Regions from separate parts of the Pseudomonas syringae genome, predicted to be linked through region 1. Evidence: riboswitches for the same ligand, from Rfam matches in the RefSeq annotation. Region 1 holds a riboswitch; the other holds the start of a gene.
The links. Region 1 has a riboswitch for cobalamin ahead of cobO (cob(I)yrinic acid a,c-diamide adenosyltransferase). Riboswitches for the same ligand answer to the same signal wherever they lie in the genome.
Positions count from the first base shown of each region.

Region 1 (7,972 bases):
CAATACGCCACGTCGGGCACAGAACTCGTGGAGCAATTGCGCTTCGGCAGTCACCAGCCACTGAAACAGCGCGCAGCCGCCATCAGGGGCCAGATGGTACTGGTGGAGCAAGGCCACCAGCCGGTCACGCGCCTGATCACAGCGTTCGATCTGCCGGGCATGCCCTTGCAGATCGCTCAGGCAGGCCTGGCCGATGATGCGCGTCGGCCCGCTGACCGACCAGGGGCCTATTTCCTGCGCCAGTGATTTGAGCAGCGCCGGTTCGGCCAGCACAAAGCCCAGCCGGACCCCGGCCAGGCCGAAAAACTTGCCGAACGAGCGCAGCACGATCAACCCGATGCGCCAGGTGTCGGCGGCCAGGCTCAGGCCCGGTGTGTTATCCATGAATGCTTCGTCGACCACCAGCCAGCCGCCACGCTCGGCCAGCCGTGCGTGCCACTCCAGCAGGCGCTCGGTACTCAGCAGCAGGCCGGTCGGGTTGTTGGGGTTGACCACCACCAGCACATCGAGGGTATCGAGAAAATAGTCGACCTCTTGCTCACCCACCTCGCGAACCACGTAGCCGCTTTGGCGCCAGGCATGTGCGTGCTCGGCATAGCACGGTGAAAGAACACCGACCCGCCCTCCACTGCGCACCCGAGGCAGCGCTTGAATCGCTGCCTGCGAACCGGACACCGGTAATAACCGAGGCACACCGTAATAGGCACAGGCTGCGGCTTCCAGGCCGTCATCGGTCTCGGGCAGCCGCGCCCAGGCGCGCAGGGGAATCTCCGGAATCGGCCAGGGCCAGGGTGCGATGCCGGTGGACAGGTCCAGCCAGTCGGCCTGACGAATACCATAATGTTGCGCCGCAGCGCGCAGTCGCCCGCCGTGCTCAAGCATAGAATTCAGCCGCCGCGCAGATGATCAGCAGCCATAACCAGACGCCGCGCTGCACCAGTTGCCAGCCGCGATCGATCGAGTCCGCGTCGGCCGGGACACCTTCACCCAGTTTTGGACGCTGATGCAGTTCGCCGTGATAGATCGCCGCGCCGCCCAGCTCGACACCCAGTGCACCCGCGCCAGCCGCCATCACCGGGCCTGCATTCGGGCTGTCCCAGGTCGGGCCCTGGGTACGCCAGCAACGCAGTGCCAGTCGGGTCTTGCCCAATAATGCGTAGGTCAGTGCCACAAGGCGTGCAGGAATGTAGTTGAGCAAGTCGTCGATTTTTGCCGCCGCCCAGCCGAAACGCTCGAAACGCTCGTTGCGATAGCCCCACATGGCGTCCAGCGTGTTGCTCAGCCGGTACAGCACCACGCCGGGCGCACCGGCCACGACAAACCAGAACAGTGCAGCAAACACCGCGTCGCTGCCGTTTTCCAGCACTGACTCGGTAGCGGCGCGGGCGACCTCGGTGGCGTCCAGTTCGCTGGTCTGGCGACTGACCAGATAACCCACCCGCTGCCGCGCTTCGACCAGATCCTCACTGCGCAATGCCTGCGCCACCGGCTGAACGTGTTCACCGAGGCTGCGCATGCCCAGCGCGCAGTACAGCGCCAGAATGTCGAACAGCCAGCCGATATAAGGCAGCCAGCTCAATAAGGTGGCCAACAGCGTCAACGGCACCACCGTTATTACCCAGGCCGTCACGCCATGACTGCGCCAGCCACGGCCGCCGCTGTTGAAGCGCCGCTCGACCCGACTGGCAAAGCCGCCGAACCCGACCAGCGGATGCCAGCGTTTCGGCTCACCGAGCAACGCATCCAGCGCCACGCCGGCGACGCTCAACAGCGCCACACTCATTGACTCACTCCCCATTGATTCTCATACAGCAGTTCATGCAGCGGGCGCGCTTGCGCCCAGCCTTCCATGACCAGCATGGGCGCGGGATAAAATTCCTTCACCGGCCCCAGACAGATGATCGCCAGCGGCTTGGCGCCGTCTGGCATGCCCAGCAAACCGGCCAGCGCCTCGGGATCGAACAGCGATACCCAGCCCATGCCCAGCCCTTCGGCACGCGAGGCCAGCCACAGATTCTGGATTGCACAGGACAGCGAAGCCATGTCCATTTCCGGCAAGGTGCGCCGGCCGAAGATGTGCTGCTCACGCCCTTCCATCAGCGCGGCAACCAGCACTTCGGCGCAATCATTGATGCCTTCGACCTTGAGCTTCATGAACTCGTCGGTTCGCTCACCCAGCGCCTCGGCGGTACGAATACGCTCTTCTTCCACCTGCGCCTGCATCTGGCTGCGCAACGCCGGATCGCTGATACGAATGAAACGCCAAGGCTGCATCAACCCGACGCTGGGCGCCTGATGCGCGGCCTCCAGCACGCGTGCCAGCAGCTCGGGCGCGACAGAGCCGCCGATGAAGTGGCGCATATCGCGACGTTCGGCAATGGCGCGGTACACCGCAGCCCGCTCTTCAGGGCTGAACGCTTGCTCGCTCATGGCTTGAACAGCGCCGCTATCGCCTGCGGACAGGAAGGGAAATAGAAGTGCACATAAGAGGCGGTCAGGCGTCCCAGGCGATACACCGCCTCGGCACCACGACCGCCATTGGGGCTGACGCCTCGGGCAATCGGTTGCAGCTCGGTGCTGGTCAGCGAGTGGTGGTACGTGTGACCGTGCAGCGTGCCCTCGGGCAGTTCGACCGCTTGCAAGGCCAGCGCCGCAAGACGCTTCTGCATGACCGCCTCACCGGCCAGCAAACCGACCAGTTCGGCGCGCACGCCTTCCACGTCGGTCAGCGCATCAAGCAGATAGAGCATGCCGCCGCACTCGGCCAGGATCGGCTTGCCGGCAATATGGTGAGCCCTGATCGAGGCCTGCATCGCCAGGTTTGCCGCCAGCGCGACGTGATGCAGTTCGGGGTAGCCGCCCGGCAGGTACAGGCTGTCGGCTTCGGGAATTTCGCTGTCATGGATCGGCGAGAAAAAGCTCAGTTCGGCGCCCATGTTGCGCAGCAGGTCCAGGCTCGCGCCGTAGAGAAAGGCGAAGGCTTCGTCACGCGCCACGGCGATACGCACGCCGCTGAGCAGCGGTTCGACATGAACCGGATCGGGCGCGGTGAATGTCACGGCAGGTGGCAACGACACTTCGCAGGTGCTGGCCAGCGCAGCGGCGGCCATGTCCAGACGCAGGTCCAGGTCGTTAAGCTCACTGGCTTGCACCAATCCCAAATGGCGGCTGGGCAATTCGAAACCGACTTCCCGCGACAACGCGCCGTACCAGCGCAGCCCCTCGGTCAGGCTGTTTTCCAGCAATTGCGCGTGGCGTACGGTGCCCACGCGGTTGGCCAGTACCCCGGCGAACGGCAAATCCGGCTGATAGCGCGCCAACCCCAGTGCCAGTGCGCCAAACGTCTGTGCCATGGCAGTCCCGTCGATCACGCCGAGTACCGGCACGCCAAAGTGACGCGCCAGGTCGGCACTCGATGGCGTGCCGTCGAACAAGCCCATGACGCCTTCGATGAGGATCAGGTCCGCTTCGTCGGCCGCTTCCCAGAGCAGGCGTCGGCTTTCATCGGCACCGACCATCCACATGTCCAGCTGATAGACCGGCGCACCACTGGCCCGCTCAAGGATCATCGGATCAAGAAAATCCGGACCGCACTTGAACACCCGGACCTTGCGGCCCTGATTGCGATGCAGACGCGCCAGTGCGGCGGTCACCGTGGTTTTGCCTTGCCCGGAGGCAGGCGCAGCGATCAATACCGCCGGACAGTCGCGCGGGGCTCTCATTTAGTGGCTCTCATTGCAGTGCTCTCATGAGGAATGGCTCACAGCTCGATACCTTTTTGCGCACGAATACCGGACTGGAACGCATGCTTGACCACGCCGATCTCGGAAACAGTGTCGGCCAGGTCGATCAATTCAGGCTTGGCACCACGGCCGGTCACCAGTACGTGCTGCATGGGCGGACGGGCCTGCAAGTCCGTCAGTACCTGCTCAAGATCGAGGTAGCCATGTTTGAGGGCGATGTTCAATTCGTCGAGCACCACCAGGCCGATACTCGGGTCGCGAAGCATTTCCTGCGACACAGCCCATGCAGCCTCGGCGGCGGCGATGTCGCGCTGGCGGTCCTGGGTTTCCCAGGTGAAGCCCTCGCCCATCACGTGATAACGCACTTGCTCAGGAAAGCGCCGGAAGAACATTTCTTCGCCGGTGCTGTTGCGGCCCTTGATGAACTGCACCACACCGCACTGCATGTCGTGGCCCATGGCCCGGGCGAGCATGCCGAAGGCCGAGCTGCTCTTGCCTTTGCCGTTGCCGGTCAATACCAGCAGCAGGCCGCACTCATTGGGCGAACTGGCAATACGTTCGTCCATCACGGCTTTTTTGCGCTGCATGCGCGCCAGATGGCGTTCGTCGCGTTCGGGGGATTCGTTCATTTCGGCTCTCCGCTCGGGGCAGGCGAAAGCAGACGGAAGGACAGCACTGGACAGCACGGCAACGCCCTGCACAGAACATCACCCTCCGTGATGCCATTGAGTGATTCAGGCCGGTCTCCGGGCTCATGAGCGGGTCTCCCCGGCTGCGCGCCTTCCCGTGTCGAAACACAGTGGCACGATGCACAGCCTTGACTCATTTACCGTTGCGGGGGCAGCGCCGGGATCGGATCGGGTGATCCACACCGGCTTCCCTGTTTCACTCTGCCAATCGAAGATTGCAGAGCACCTGAAACAAGCGGCGAAGGGTAGAGGGTTGGGCCCAGAGCGTCAATCGACAGCGCAGCCTCAGGCTCCTTCATTTAACAGGATTGAACCTCGGCGGTTCAGGGTGTCTCTATCAGTTACAGGACCACGCCTTTGTTTATGGAGATCCAACATGTTCAAACACAGACCCCATTACGCAGTACTGCTTCTGGTTGCTGGCGGCCTTGCTGCCTGCGGCGAGTCGTCCAGGCTGCAAGTCTCGGACGGAACAGGCCCCTCGCCCAAGCTGCCGGAGCCGAACAAGACGCTGATCCCGACCGTCAATATCGCCCCCGCCATCGGCTGGGAGAAAGATGCAAAACCGGTTGCCGCGCCGGGCACTCAAGTGGCTGCCTTCGCCGAACACCTTGATCATCCGCGCTGGCTGTATGTGCTGCCCAACGGCGACGTGCTGGTCGCGGAAACCAACTCGCCGGCCAAGCCGGATGATTCCAAGGGCATTCGCGGCTGGGTCATGGAGAAAGTCATGGGCCGCGCGGGCGCTGGCGTACCGAGCGCCAACCGCATCACCTTGCTGCGCGATGTCGATAAAGACGGCGTTGCCGAGACTCGCACGGTTTTCCTGCAAAACCTCAATTCGCCGTTCGGCATGACCCTGGTGGGCAACAAGCTGTATGTCGCCGATACCGACCGCCTGATCAGCTTCCCTTACGAAGCCGGCCAGACCTCCATCAGTGCGCAAGCGACCAAAGTGGTCGACCTGCCGGGCGGCACGCTCAACCACCACTGGACCAAGAATGTCATCGCCAGCAAAGACGGCAGCAAGCTGTACGTGACGGTGGGCTCGAACAGCAACGTGGCCGAGAACGGCATGGACAAGGAAGAAGGTCGCGCAGCGATCTGGGAAGTGGACGCCGCCACCGGCAATCACCGCATCTTCGCCTCTGGCCTGCGTAACCCCAACGGGATGGATTGGGAGCCGAAAACCGGCAAATTGTGGACCGCCGTCAACGAACGCGACGAGATCGGCAGCGATCTGGTGCCTGATTACGTGACATCAGTGCAAGATGGCGCGTTCTATGGCTGGCCTTACAGCTATTACGGCCAGCACGTTGACGAGCGCGTCAAGCCGCAGAATCCGGCCCTGGTCGCCAAGGCGATTGCGCCGGATTACGCAGTCGGCCCCCACACCGCCTCGCTGGGCTTGGTGTTTGCAGACGGCAAAACGCTGGCTGCGCCATTCAACGAAGGCCTGTTCATTGGCCAGCACGGCTCCTGGAACCGCAAACCACACAGCGGCTATAAAGTGGTGTTCATCCCGTTCAGCGGCGGCAAACCCAATGGCGCCCCGGTCGACGTGCTGACCGGCTTCCTGAACAAGGACGAAAAAGCCATGGGCCGGCCGGTGGGCGTGGTCAACGATCAGCGCGGCGGGTTGCTGGTGGCGGACGACGTCGGCAACAAGATCTGGCGCGTGACCTCGGCCAAGGCTGCTCAGTAATACCGAGTGCAGAGGTGTGACGCAGAAATACACAAGTTCGCTTTTGATTCTGGCCGAAGGCCGTAGGAGCGAACTTGTTCGCGAAAGGGCCGGTATGATTGCCGAAAATGCATCGTCTGAAACACTGCCTTAGCGAACAAGCGAAGCGTCGCCCGGTTCGCTGCTACGCCCTATGGACAGAAGCCTGAAAGCCCTATTTTCCGGGCTCATCAGGACCTAGTGCTCCAGCGTGGGAATGCAGTTCACGACGCTCTGCGTCGCAAGAAGACGCAGAGCGTCCTGAACGGCATGGCGACGCGGAGCGTCGCACGATAGGTTTTGCTGGGGGTTCCCGGCAGACCGCAGGCGAGCGAAGCGCTTACGGCCGATTCTGCGCCAGGTTCGCTGGCTGGATTACGCGCTTGGCGTTGAGGTAGGCGCGTTGCCAGTAGGGCTTGTCGAGGCTGTCGAGTTTGACTGTGCCACCGGTGGCCGGTGCATGCACAAAGCGGCCTTCACCGACGTAGATCCCCGCATGCGACACCTGCGAGCCACCCGATGTGGCGAAGAACACCAGATCGCCCGACTGCAGCTGCTCGCGACGAATATTCGGCGCGCCCATCACGATCATTTCACGGGTCGAACGCGGCAAAGAAATGCCCGCCGCATCACGATAGACATAACCTATAAGACCACTGCAGTCAAAACCGGAGTCAGGCGTGTTGCCGCCCCAGCGATAAGGTGTGCCCACCAGCCCCAACGCACGGAAAAGCACGTCTTCGGCGGCCGGGGAAAGAATCTGAGGGGGAGCAGTCACCACCGGACGCTGAACGATCCGGGGGCTTTGGGGGGTGGCGGCGCGCTGGCACAAGCACCCAGTAACGCAGCAACAGAGATGACCATCAGGCGCAAAGCAATCGACATAACCACAACAACCTGATCTGGATGCGGCTTACGCTGCCGACAAGCTCAAAAACGCAGCAAGACCCGAAGGCCTTGTCAGCGAATTCTATTTATTCACGTTGCGCCGCTTGGACGCCGTCTTGACTGTAGTCGATGTCATCGCAGTTGTCTGCGTGGCAACCGGCGTTGATTTCACAGCCACTGTGCCCGGTGCCATCGCCAAAGGCCGTTTGGCCTCGATGAAGGTCTTGCTCCAGTACGCGTCATCGAGGCTGTCGATGCGCACACCGCCGCTGCGACGGCTGCTGGAGTGAATGAACTGCTGATTACCGGCGTAGATCGCTGCATGGCTGACGCGGCCACGGCCACGGGTGCTGAAGAACAGCAGATCGCCCGGTTTGAGGTTGCCGCGCGAAACCAGTGGAGCGTCAACGTTGATCATTTCGCGAGTGGAGCGCGGCAGGCTCATGCCAGCCTCTTCACGAAACAGGTAACCGATGAAACCGCTGCAATCGAAGCCTGACGACGTTGAAGTGCCGCCAAACTGATAACGCGTACCGATCAGAGACTTGCCACGTTCCAGGATGCTGTCGGCCAGAACCGGCAGTTTGTAGGATTTGTTATCAGCGAACTGAGCCAGTTCGTCTTCGGTAGCCATCTCGTCCTGCAGGGTCGCGGCGTCGTCGTGACGCGCTGCGGACTGGGCAGTGACAGTGTTCTGATAGCGAGGAACCGGCTGCGCCTGTTCGTGCTGTGCAACCGGCATATTGGCCGAGCAACCGAACAGGAAAGTGACGAGTGCGAGAGGCACGAGGGGTGCAAAGCGAACAACTTGCATGGGCACAACCGTGGCTGACTGTTAAGAAGCCGAGACTATGCCCGCAATGAAAGCGATTTGCAAATTCAATCGAACTAGATGTGACTTATGAGTTCCGCCATGACATGTGCCGCAC
Region 1 covers NZ_CP066265.1:1,414,141-1,422,112, reverse strand. The annotation lists gene cobD (threonine-phosphate decarboxylase CobD) at 1-882, opposite strand, end outside; gene cbiB (adenosylcobinamide-phosphate synthase CbiB) at 875-1,783, opposite strand; gene bluB (5,6-dimethylbenzimidazole synthase) at 1,780-2,430, opposite strand; gene I9H07_RS06425 (cobyrinate a,c-diamide synthase) at 2,427-3,722, opposite strand; gene cobO (cob(I)yrinic acid a,c-diamide adenosyltransferase) at 3,761-4,372, opposite strand; cobalamin riboswitch at 4,464-4,677, opposite strand; gene I9H07_RS06415 (PQQ-dependent sugar dehydrogenase) at 4,809-6,137, shown strand; partial or broken gene I9H07_RS06410 (C40 family peptidase) at 6,496-7,040, opposite strand; gene I9H07_RS06405 (C40 family peptidase) at 7,126-7,857, opposite strand; gene I9H07_RS06400 (NAD-dependent deacylase) at 7,932-7,972, opposite strand, start outside.

Region 2 (7,972 bases), 1.6 Mb from region 1:
TACACAGGCCGCCGAACCGTAGAAATCGTGCGCCTGTACGTGATGCCCGAGTTTCGCGGTGACGGCTTGGCCAGCCGCTTATGCCAGGCGCTCTGGGCTCATGCCGAGGCGGGGGGCATCGAGGTTTTGTACTTGCACACCCATCCGTTTCTGCCCGGCGCGATCCGTTTCTGGGAGAAACAGGGTTTTGCCGTGACCGATGTGGAAAGCGATCCGGTGTGGAACACGACCCATATGGAGCGTGTTCTTTAAGAGGGCTTTGTCAGAAGACGGAAGGGGGCTGGCAGACGCCAACTCCCTTGTACCGGTCAGCGCGGAGAGCGCTGACGTGCCGTCTTGAGCAGGTCTTCCGGGGTGATGTGACCGACCACTGACTTGGCCGCAGCGCTGCCGGGCAACGGCAGGTCGAGGATGTGGCCTTTCATCTTGCCGATGACGTGCATTTCACACGGCTTGCAATCGAATTTCAGGGTCAGCACTTCGTCACCCTGCACCAGTTGCATGGGCGCGACCTTGGTGCGCACGCCGGTTACGCCTTTGGCCTGTTTCGGGCACAGGTTGAACGAGAAACGCAGGCAGTGCTTGGTGATCATCACCGGTACTTCGCCGGTTTCTTCGTGCGCTTCGTAGGCCGCGTCGATCAACTGCACGCCGTGGCGATGGTAGAAGTCGCGGGCCTTCTGGTTATAGACGTTGGCCAGAAAAGACAGATGTGATTCAGGATAAACCGGCGGCGGGCTGGTTTCGGCCTTGCGTCCACCACGCGGGTGAGCCTGGACGCGGGCTTCAGTCAGCGCTTCAATGGCATCGCGGCGCAGGGCTTTAAGCTGCGAATTGGGCACGAAAAACGCCTGTGGCGCATCCAGCTTTACGTCTTGAGCATGGTAAATCGTGGTGCCCAGCTGAGTGAGCAAGTCACGCATCTGGTCCAGCGCCTGCTCGGGCTTGTTGGCCGCGCCGAACGGACCGTCCAGGCCGACAGTCACGCGCACGCCTTCTTCGCTGATCGCGTTCAGGCTCAGGTGATCCTCACGCAGCGTCACCTGCCACTGAATACCGATGCGGCGTTCGGCTGATGTCTTGAGCAACGCCTGCTGCCAGTTATGGTCCAGGTTGCGGTTCAGTGGATGATTCGGGCGCAGGCCGGAGAGGGCAGCCGGCATTTCGTTGGGTTCTACGCGATAGCGCCAGCGCTTCTGACCTTCTTCCTCAAACTCGCCTTTCAGTTCGGCGATGTTGGCCCGAAAGCCCACCACTTCACGTTTGATCTGCACATTGAGGCCGTCACCGTTGGACAGCGGCTCATGGGTGACCGCGATCAGATCGCGCTTGCCGAGTTTTTCGACGGTACCCACCGCCAGACCGGTAAACGTCGGCGTATCGAACGCGCCGATATCGATCTTGCGATCACTGACGAAGTAAGTAATCGGTGCTGCCGCGATGAAAGGTTTTCTCCGGATCAGGCACGAAGAAGTGCGCGGTACGGCCGCTGGACGCGCGTGCAAGGTCCGGCCGGTCTTCAAGAATCTCGTCCAGACGCTGCCGATAATAAGCAGTAATGTTTTTGACGTAGCCTGCGTCCTTGTAGCGGCCTTCGATCTTGAACGAGCGCACCCCGGCGTCGACCAGATCACGCAGGTTGGCGCTCTGGTTATTGTCCTTCATCGACAGCAAGTGCTTTTCGAACGCCACCACACGACCCTGATCATCCTTGAGTGTGTACGGCAGACGGCAGGCCTGCGAGCAGTCGCCACGGTTGGCGCTGCGGCCATTTTGCGCGTGGGAAATGTTGCACTGCCCGGAGAACGCCACGCACAGCGCGCCATGGATGAAGAACTCGATGGTCGCATCGGTTTCACTGGCGATTTCACGAATTTCCTGCAGGTTCAGCTCGCGCGCCAGTACCAGTTGCGAGAAACCGGCCTGATCGAGAAACTTTGCCCGGCCCAGGGTGCGAATGTCGGTCTGTGTGCTGGCGTGCAGTTCGATGGGCGGAATGTCCAGCTCCATGACCCCGAGGTCCTGCACGATCAGTGCATCGACGCCCGCGTCGTAGAGCTGGTGAATCAGCTTGCGTGCCGGCTCCAGCTCGTCGTCATGCAGAATGGTGTTGATCGTGGTGAAGATCCGCGCGTGATAGCGATGGGCGAATTTCACCAGCTCGGCAATGTCGCTGACCTCGTTGCAAGCGTTGTGTCGCGCACCAAAGCTCGGCCCGCCGATATACACCGCGTCGGCGCCATGCAGGATGGCTTCACGGGCGATGGTCACGTCCCGGGCAGGGCTGAGCAATTCCAGGTGGTGCTTGGGTAACGACATGGCGACAGGATCCGGCGGCGGGCAAAGCGCGCATTGTAGTGCGCCGCGCCGCGCTGCGCACCTGTTGACGTCATCGGCAGGTCATCGGCTGACCGTCGGCGTGCGGTCAGCGGGAACGCAAGCGCAGGATTTTCGCGCCGTCGCAAGGATCAGTCAGCCAGTGCGCGACGACGCCGAAGGTGCTCAGCAGACGCTCCGGTGTCAGCACCTCGACCGGCGCACCCAGGGCGACCAGCCGGCCTTTTTCCATGACCGCCACGCGGTCGCAATCCAGTGCTTGGTTGAGGTCATGCAGGGCAATCACTGTGGTCACCGGCAAGGTCCTGACCAGCCCGAGGATGGTCAATTGATGCTGGATATCCAGATGGTTGGTCGGCTCGTCCAGCAGCAGGATTTTCGGCCGTTGCGCCAGCGCTCTGGCGATGTGGACCCGTTGCCGTTCGCCGCCGGACAGGGTGTGCCAGGCACGTTTCTGCAGGTGCAGCATGTCGACGTCCTGCAACGCCTGACGGACGATGGCGTCATCCTCGGCGCTCCACGGCTCCAGCGCCGACAGCCAGGGCGTGCGGCCCAGTTCGACGGCGTCGAGTACGGTCACCGCGTCGCTGGTTTCAGCCTGCTGTTCGACCACTGCCAACAGGCGTGCAACCTCTCTGCGACTCATGTCTGCCAGCGGCTGTTCGCCCAGCGTGACCATGCCACTGCCTGGTTTCTGGATACCGGCCAGCAGTTTGAGCAAGGTGGATTTGCCCGAACCGTTGGGGCCGACCACGGCCAGCGTTTCGCCCGCTGCGATGCTCAGGTCGACGTCACTCAACAGTGCCGTGCCACGCACCGAGTAGCCCAGCCCTGAACAGCCAAGCACTGGCGCCTCGAGCCGATGAGGAAATGCGTTCATCGCGTGCTGTTGCCCCGGATAAGAATCAATGCGAAAACCGGGGCGCCGATCAGCGCGGTAATCACCCCGATCGGCAGCGCCTGACCTTTGATCATGGTGCGCGAAAGAATATCGGCAGCGATCAGATACACCGCGCCGCTCAGCGCGCTAAGCGGCACCAGCCGTGCATGACGCACGCCGACCAGCATACGTACCGCGTGTGGAATCACCAGCCCGACGAAACCGATGGAACCGACAATCGAGACCATCACTGCGGTGACCAGCGCAGCGGTGGCGATCAGGATGATCTGCACGCGGCGCACCGCAATCCCGAGAGACGCGGCCGAATCGCTGCCGAAGGTGAAAGCATCCAGCGCGCGTCTGTACCATAGGCACACCAGCAGGCCGACCAGCACTGTCGGCACGGCGAGCCACACCGAGTGCCAACGTACACCGCTGAGGTTGCCCAATAGCCAGAACATGATGCCGCGCGCCTGTTCTGAACTGGCGGATTTGGTAATCAGAAACGACGTCAGCGCGTTGAACAATTGTGAACCGGCGATTCCGGCCAGAATGATCTGCACGGACGCTGTCGTGCCCCGCGATGAATGTGCAAGCAGGGCAACCAGTGAAAACGCCGCCACGGCCCCGGCGAAAGCGCCGGCCGACATGGAAATCGCTCCCGCGCCAAAGCCCAGGATGGCAACCAGCACGGCACCGGTCGAAGCCCCTGCGGAGATTCCCAGCAGATACGGATCGGCCAGCGGGTTGCGCAATAACGATTGCAGCACCACCCCGCAGATCGCCAGTCCGGCACCACAGGCGGCTGCGACGATTGCTCGGGTCAGCCGGTAATTCCAGACAATGCCTTCGTCGATAGGATCGAGCACATAACCTGCCGCCCACAGCTTGTTGGCCAGCACCTGAAAAACCACCTTGAGGCTGATCGAGGTCTCACCAATCGCCGCGCCGACCATGATCGCCAGCACCAGCACGGCGGATACCCAAAGCACATGGCCCAGCGCTATCGGTCGTTTCATTGCGCAGCGTTGAAGCGGTTGGCGGCGTCAGCCAGTTCTTCGAACCCGATGAACAGGCGCAGACCGGCTTGCATACCCTCGGCGTCGATGATCACGATCCGGTCATGCTTGACCGCGTCCATGTTGCGCGTCACCGGGTCGCTTTTGAGAAATTCGATTTTCTTCAGGTAGTCGTCGGCCGGGAAGCGGCGGCGGTCCATGCGCGCAATCACCAGAATGCTCGGGTTGGCCTTGGCGATGGTTTCCCAGCCTACGGTTGGCCACTCTTCGTCGGACTGCACGATATTGCGCATGCCCAGGCTGTTGAGCATGAAGTCCGGAATGCCTTTGCGGCCTGCCACGAACGGGTCGCTGGCAAGCTCGGAGCTGGAAAACCAGAACAGCGCCGACACGTCGTTGGCCTGGTTCTGCCTGACGTTGGCAATCGCTGCGCTCAGACGCGACTTAAGATCAGCAACCAGTTTTTCGCCGCGATCCTGCACATCGAACACCTGCGCCAGCTGCTCGATGCTCTTGTAGATGGTCTCGATGCGGAAGGGCTCCAGGCGTGTGCCATCGGCGCCCACCAGGTTGTCTTTGCCCTCGCAATCGGACGGCAGGATGTACGTCGGGATTTTCAGATCATGAAACTGCTCGCGGGTGCCGACCGCGCCCTGTTTACCAACCATCCACTCCAACTGAACAACCACCAGCTCAGGACGCTTGCCAATCACCGCTTCGAAGCTGGGTTCGTTGTCGGCCAGACGCTGCACCTTGTCGTTCTGCGCCTTGAAGCGCGGCAGTACGTTGTTGAACCACAGCGAAGTGCCGACCAGTTTGTCGCCCAGGCCCAGCTCGTAAAGCATTTCAGTGCCGGCCTGGCCAATGGTCACGGCCTTGCTCGGTGCATGGGCGAAGGTGAGGCTCGAACCGCAGTTTTCGAGGGTCAGCGGGTACTGTGTGGGCGCGGCGAAGGTCAGGCCGGACAAGGTCAGGCTGGCGACGAGTGCGGCGAGGCGGGGCAGCGACATGAAATGCGGTCTCCGTTGGAGCAGGTGCCAAGGCGCAATGCATATCAGGAAACACATCCCCGGCAGCTGACCGGGCACGGCAAAGAATGCCGACGCGTGCGGATGTCCTTCCCGGACACCCCGCCGGTTAGTTGGTTGAATCGGGTCGGCAGGTCTCCTGACTGGCACGTCATCGCCACGCTCCGGCCTTCCCGGATCTGAATCCAGTGGCAGTCATGGAGCAGGCTCGATGCCTACAGTTGCGGGGGCAGTTTCGTTTTGACCTTGCTCAGACAAGGCGGGCGAATTCCCTGTTAGTTCCTCTCGGAAACCGACGGCCGGCATGGTAAACGATAAGCGTTTTAGTGGCTAATGCTTTGCTTGCGCGCAATCGTCGTCTGCAAGCACTTTCTGCCTTTAGCGTGCTTGTTGCCACCGCTCCGCCTCGCGGCATGAACCCGAATACGCTTAAATTATCTTCATGTTCAACTCATAAAAAATTTAACTATTTGTTTTTTATAGTTTTATTGAAATCAGCAGTGCCCGGCTGCAACACCTTTTTCACATCTTCTTCACTGAGTCAGCACCATGCTGAACCTATGTTGGCCCCATGGGGGCGGTTACGGCTTCGGGGCTCTCCCGGGTCAACGCCACACGTATGCTCAGTGTAGGAGTGGTCACTTGGCTGACACGGTAATCAACAACAAGAATCTGCTTCCCGTTGCGGGCATCCATCGACGTTTCAACATTCATCAGAACATCGTATCGATCTCCATCGTTGTAACACTGGTGGCGATTTGCGCGTGGTTTTTCACTGCGTTTTCAAGCGTGCACGTGGTGGATCTCGGTGCGGGCAACAACCTGAAGGTATCGGGCCTGCGCGAGCAATGGCTGCGGGGGGATGTGGTGGTGATGATTCGGCATGCCGAACGCTGCGACCGCTCGACGAACCCGTGCATGGCCAGCGCCGAGGGCATCACCCTCAAGGGTCGGGACGCCGCGCTGGCGGTTGGCGCAGGGTTACAGAAAATGGGCCTGGCCCGCGCCCGGTTGGTCGCCAGCCCCAAGGTTCGTACGCAACAGACCGCAGAATTGCTGGCCGGGCATGCAGTGCCGGCCCAGGAATGGATCACCGAATGTGACAGCGGCTTCATGAAAGCCGTACAGGCTCATAAAGTCAGCGGTGAAAATCTGGTACTGATCACCCACAGCGGTTGCATCGACCAGTTCGAGCGCAAAGTGGGTGTACCTGGCGGCGAGCGCTCAAGTGATTATGCCGAAGCCTTCTTCGTGCAAATGGATGGCAGCCACCTGCCGAAAGTAATCGGTTCACTGAACGTCGAACAATGGGCAAACCTCAACAGCGAGCAATTCAATTGATGACATCGACCCACTCCAGATTGCGGTTTTACGGCATTAATCTGGGTTTACCCGTGCTTTTCGCTTTACTGGTGTTCGTGACATTTGACCTGACCAACCTTGATCGACGATTGAGCGACTTGCTGTTTGATTCGGCAGCCGGGTTGTTCCCGATCGGGCATATCCGGCTGTTCGAAACCATCACCCACAAATGGGCGCGGATCATTCCCAACCTGACCGGCGAGCTGGCAATCATCGGCGCGATCGCCTCGTTTGTCTGGCCGCTGCTGGAAAAATATCGCGACTCTGGCCTGACACGGCTTGCTGTACGCGCCCGGCTTGAAGGCCCTCTGCAATTTGCACGCAGGCATCGGCTTGATTTCCTCTTCGTGACGGTCGCATTTGCGCTGAGCACCGGCATGATCCATTACCTGAAAAGCCACACCAGCGTGTATTGCCCGGTCGAAACCACTTTGTACGGTGGTCCTCAGGCGCATATCGAGTGGTTCAGAAACTTCAATCTGTTGCATGAAGCAGGCGCCGGGCGATGCTGGCCTGGCGGCCACGCGTCAGGTGCATTCAGCCTGTTGGCTTTGTATTTCGTGGCGCGGCGCTATTGCTGGAGGTATTCAAAGGTACTGCTGGCGGGAATATTGTTGCTGGGGATGATCTATGGCACTACGCGCGTGCTGCAAGGCTGGCATTTTATGTCGCATACCTTCTGGGCGGGCATTGTGGTGTGGCTGAGTACGCTGCTGGTTGCCCTGTGTTTCTACGGACGCTCGACCCTGCAACAACCGATACACGCCGCGCGCCGAGCCTTGATGTCCGGGCAACCTGATGCATTGCTGGCTCGGGGTACCGATTCAGCGACTACAGTTTCCTGACCGGTCAGTTAGAAAAACAACAAGGCGCTGCAATGAACATTCTGGTGATTGAAGACCACCGCGATATCCACGACAACCTGCTGGAGTTTTTCGAACTCCGCGGGCATGCCGTGGAAGGCGCACTGGATGGCCTGAGCGGCCTGCATCTGGCAGCGTCGAAACGTTTCGACGCGATCATTCTCGACATCATGCTGCCAGGCATCGACGGCAACCAGATCTGCCGAAGCCTGCGTCAGTATTCGAAATCGGAAGTTGCGATTGTGATGCTCAGTGCGCGTGATGAACTGGATGATCGCCTCATCGGTTTCAAGGTGGGCGCGGATGACTACATCACCAAGCCCTTTGCAATGTCCGAGGTGCTGGCCCGGGTCGAGGCGGTGGTGAGCCGGCGTCAGCCCAGACACAACCGGGTCATGGTAGTTGCCGACCTGCAGTTTGACCTGGACACTCTTGAGATAACCCGCAACGGCAGGCCCTTGAAGCTCAACCCGACCAACATGA
Region 2 covers NZ_CP066265.1:3,026,050-3,034,021, reverse strand. The annotation lists gene I9H07_RS13455 (GNAT family N-acetyltransferase) at 1-252, shown strand, start outside; partial or broken gene I9H07_RS13450 (peptidase U32 family protein) at 309-2,319, opposite strand; gene I9H07_RS13445 (ABC transporter ATP-binding protein) at 2,426-3,217, opposite strand; gene I9H07_RS13440 (FecCD family ABC transporter permease) at 3,214-4,236, opposite strand; gene I9H07_RS13435 (ABC transporter substrate-binding protein) at 4,233-5,246, opposite strand; cobalamin riboswitch at 5,377-5,576, opposite strand; gene I9H07_RS13430 (histidine phosphatase family protein) at 5,907-6,605, shown strand; gene I9H07_RS13425 (phosphatase PAP2 family protein) at 6,605-7,471, shown strand; gene I9H07_RS13420 (response regulator transcription factor) at 7,504-7,972, shown strand, end outside.
Region 2: another riboswitch for cobalamin. It lies ahead of I9H07_RS13435 (ABC transporter substrate-binding protein); the one in region 1 lies ahead of cobO (cob(I)yrinic acid a,c-diamide adenosyltransferase).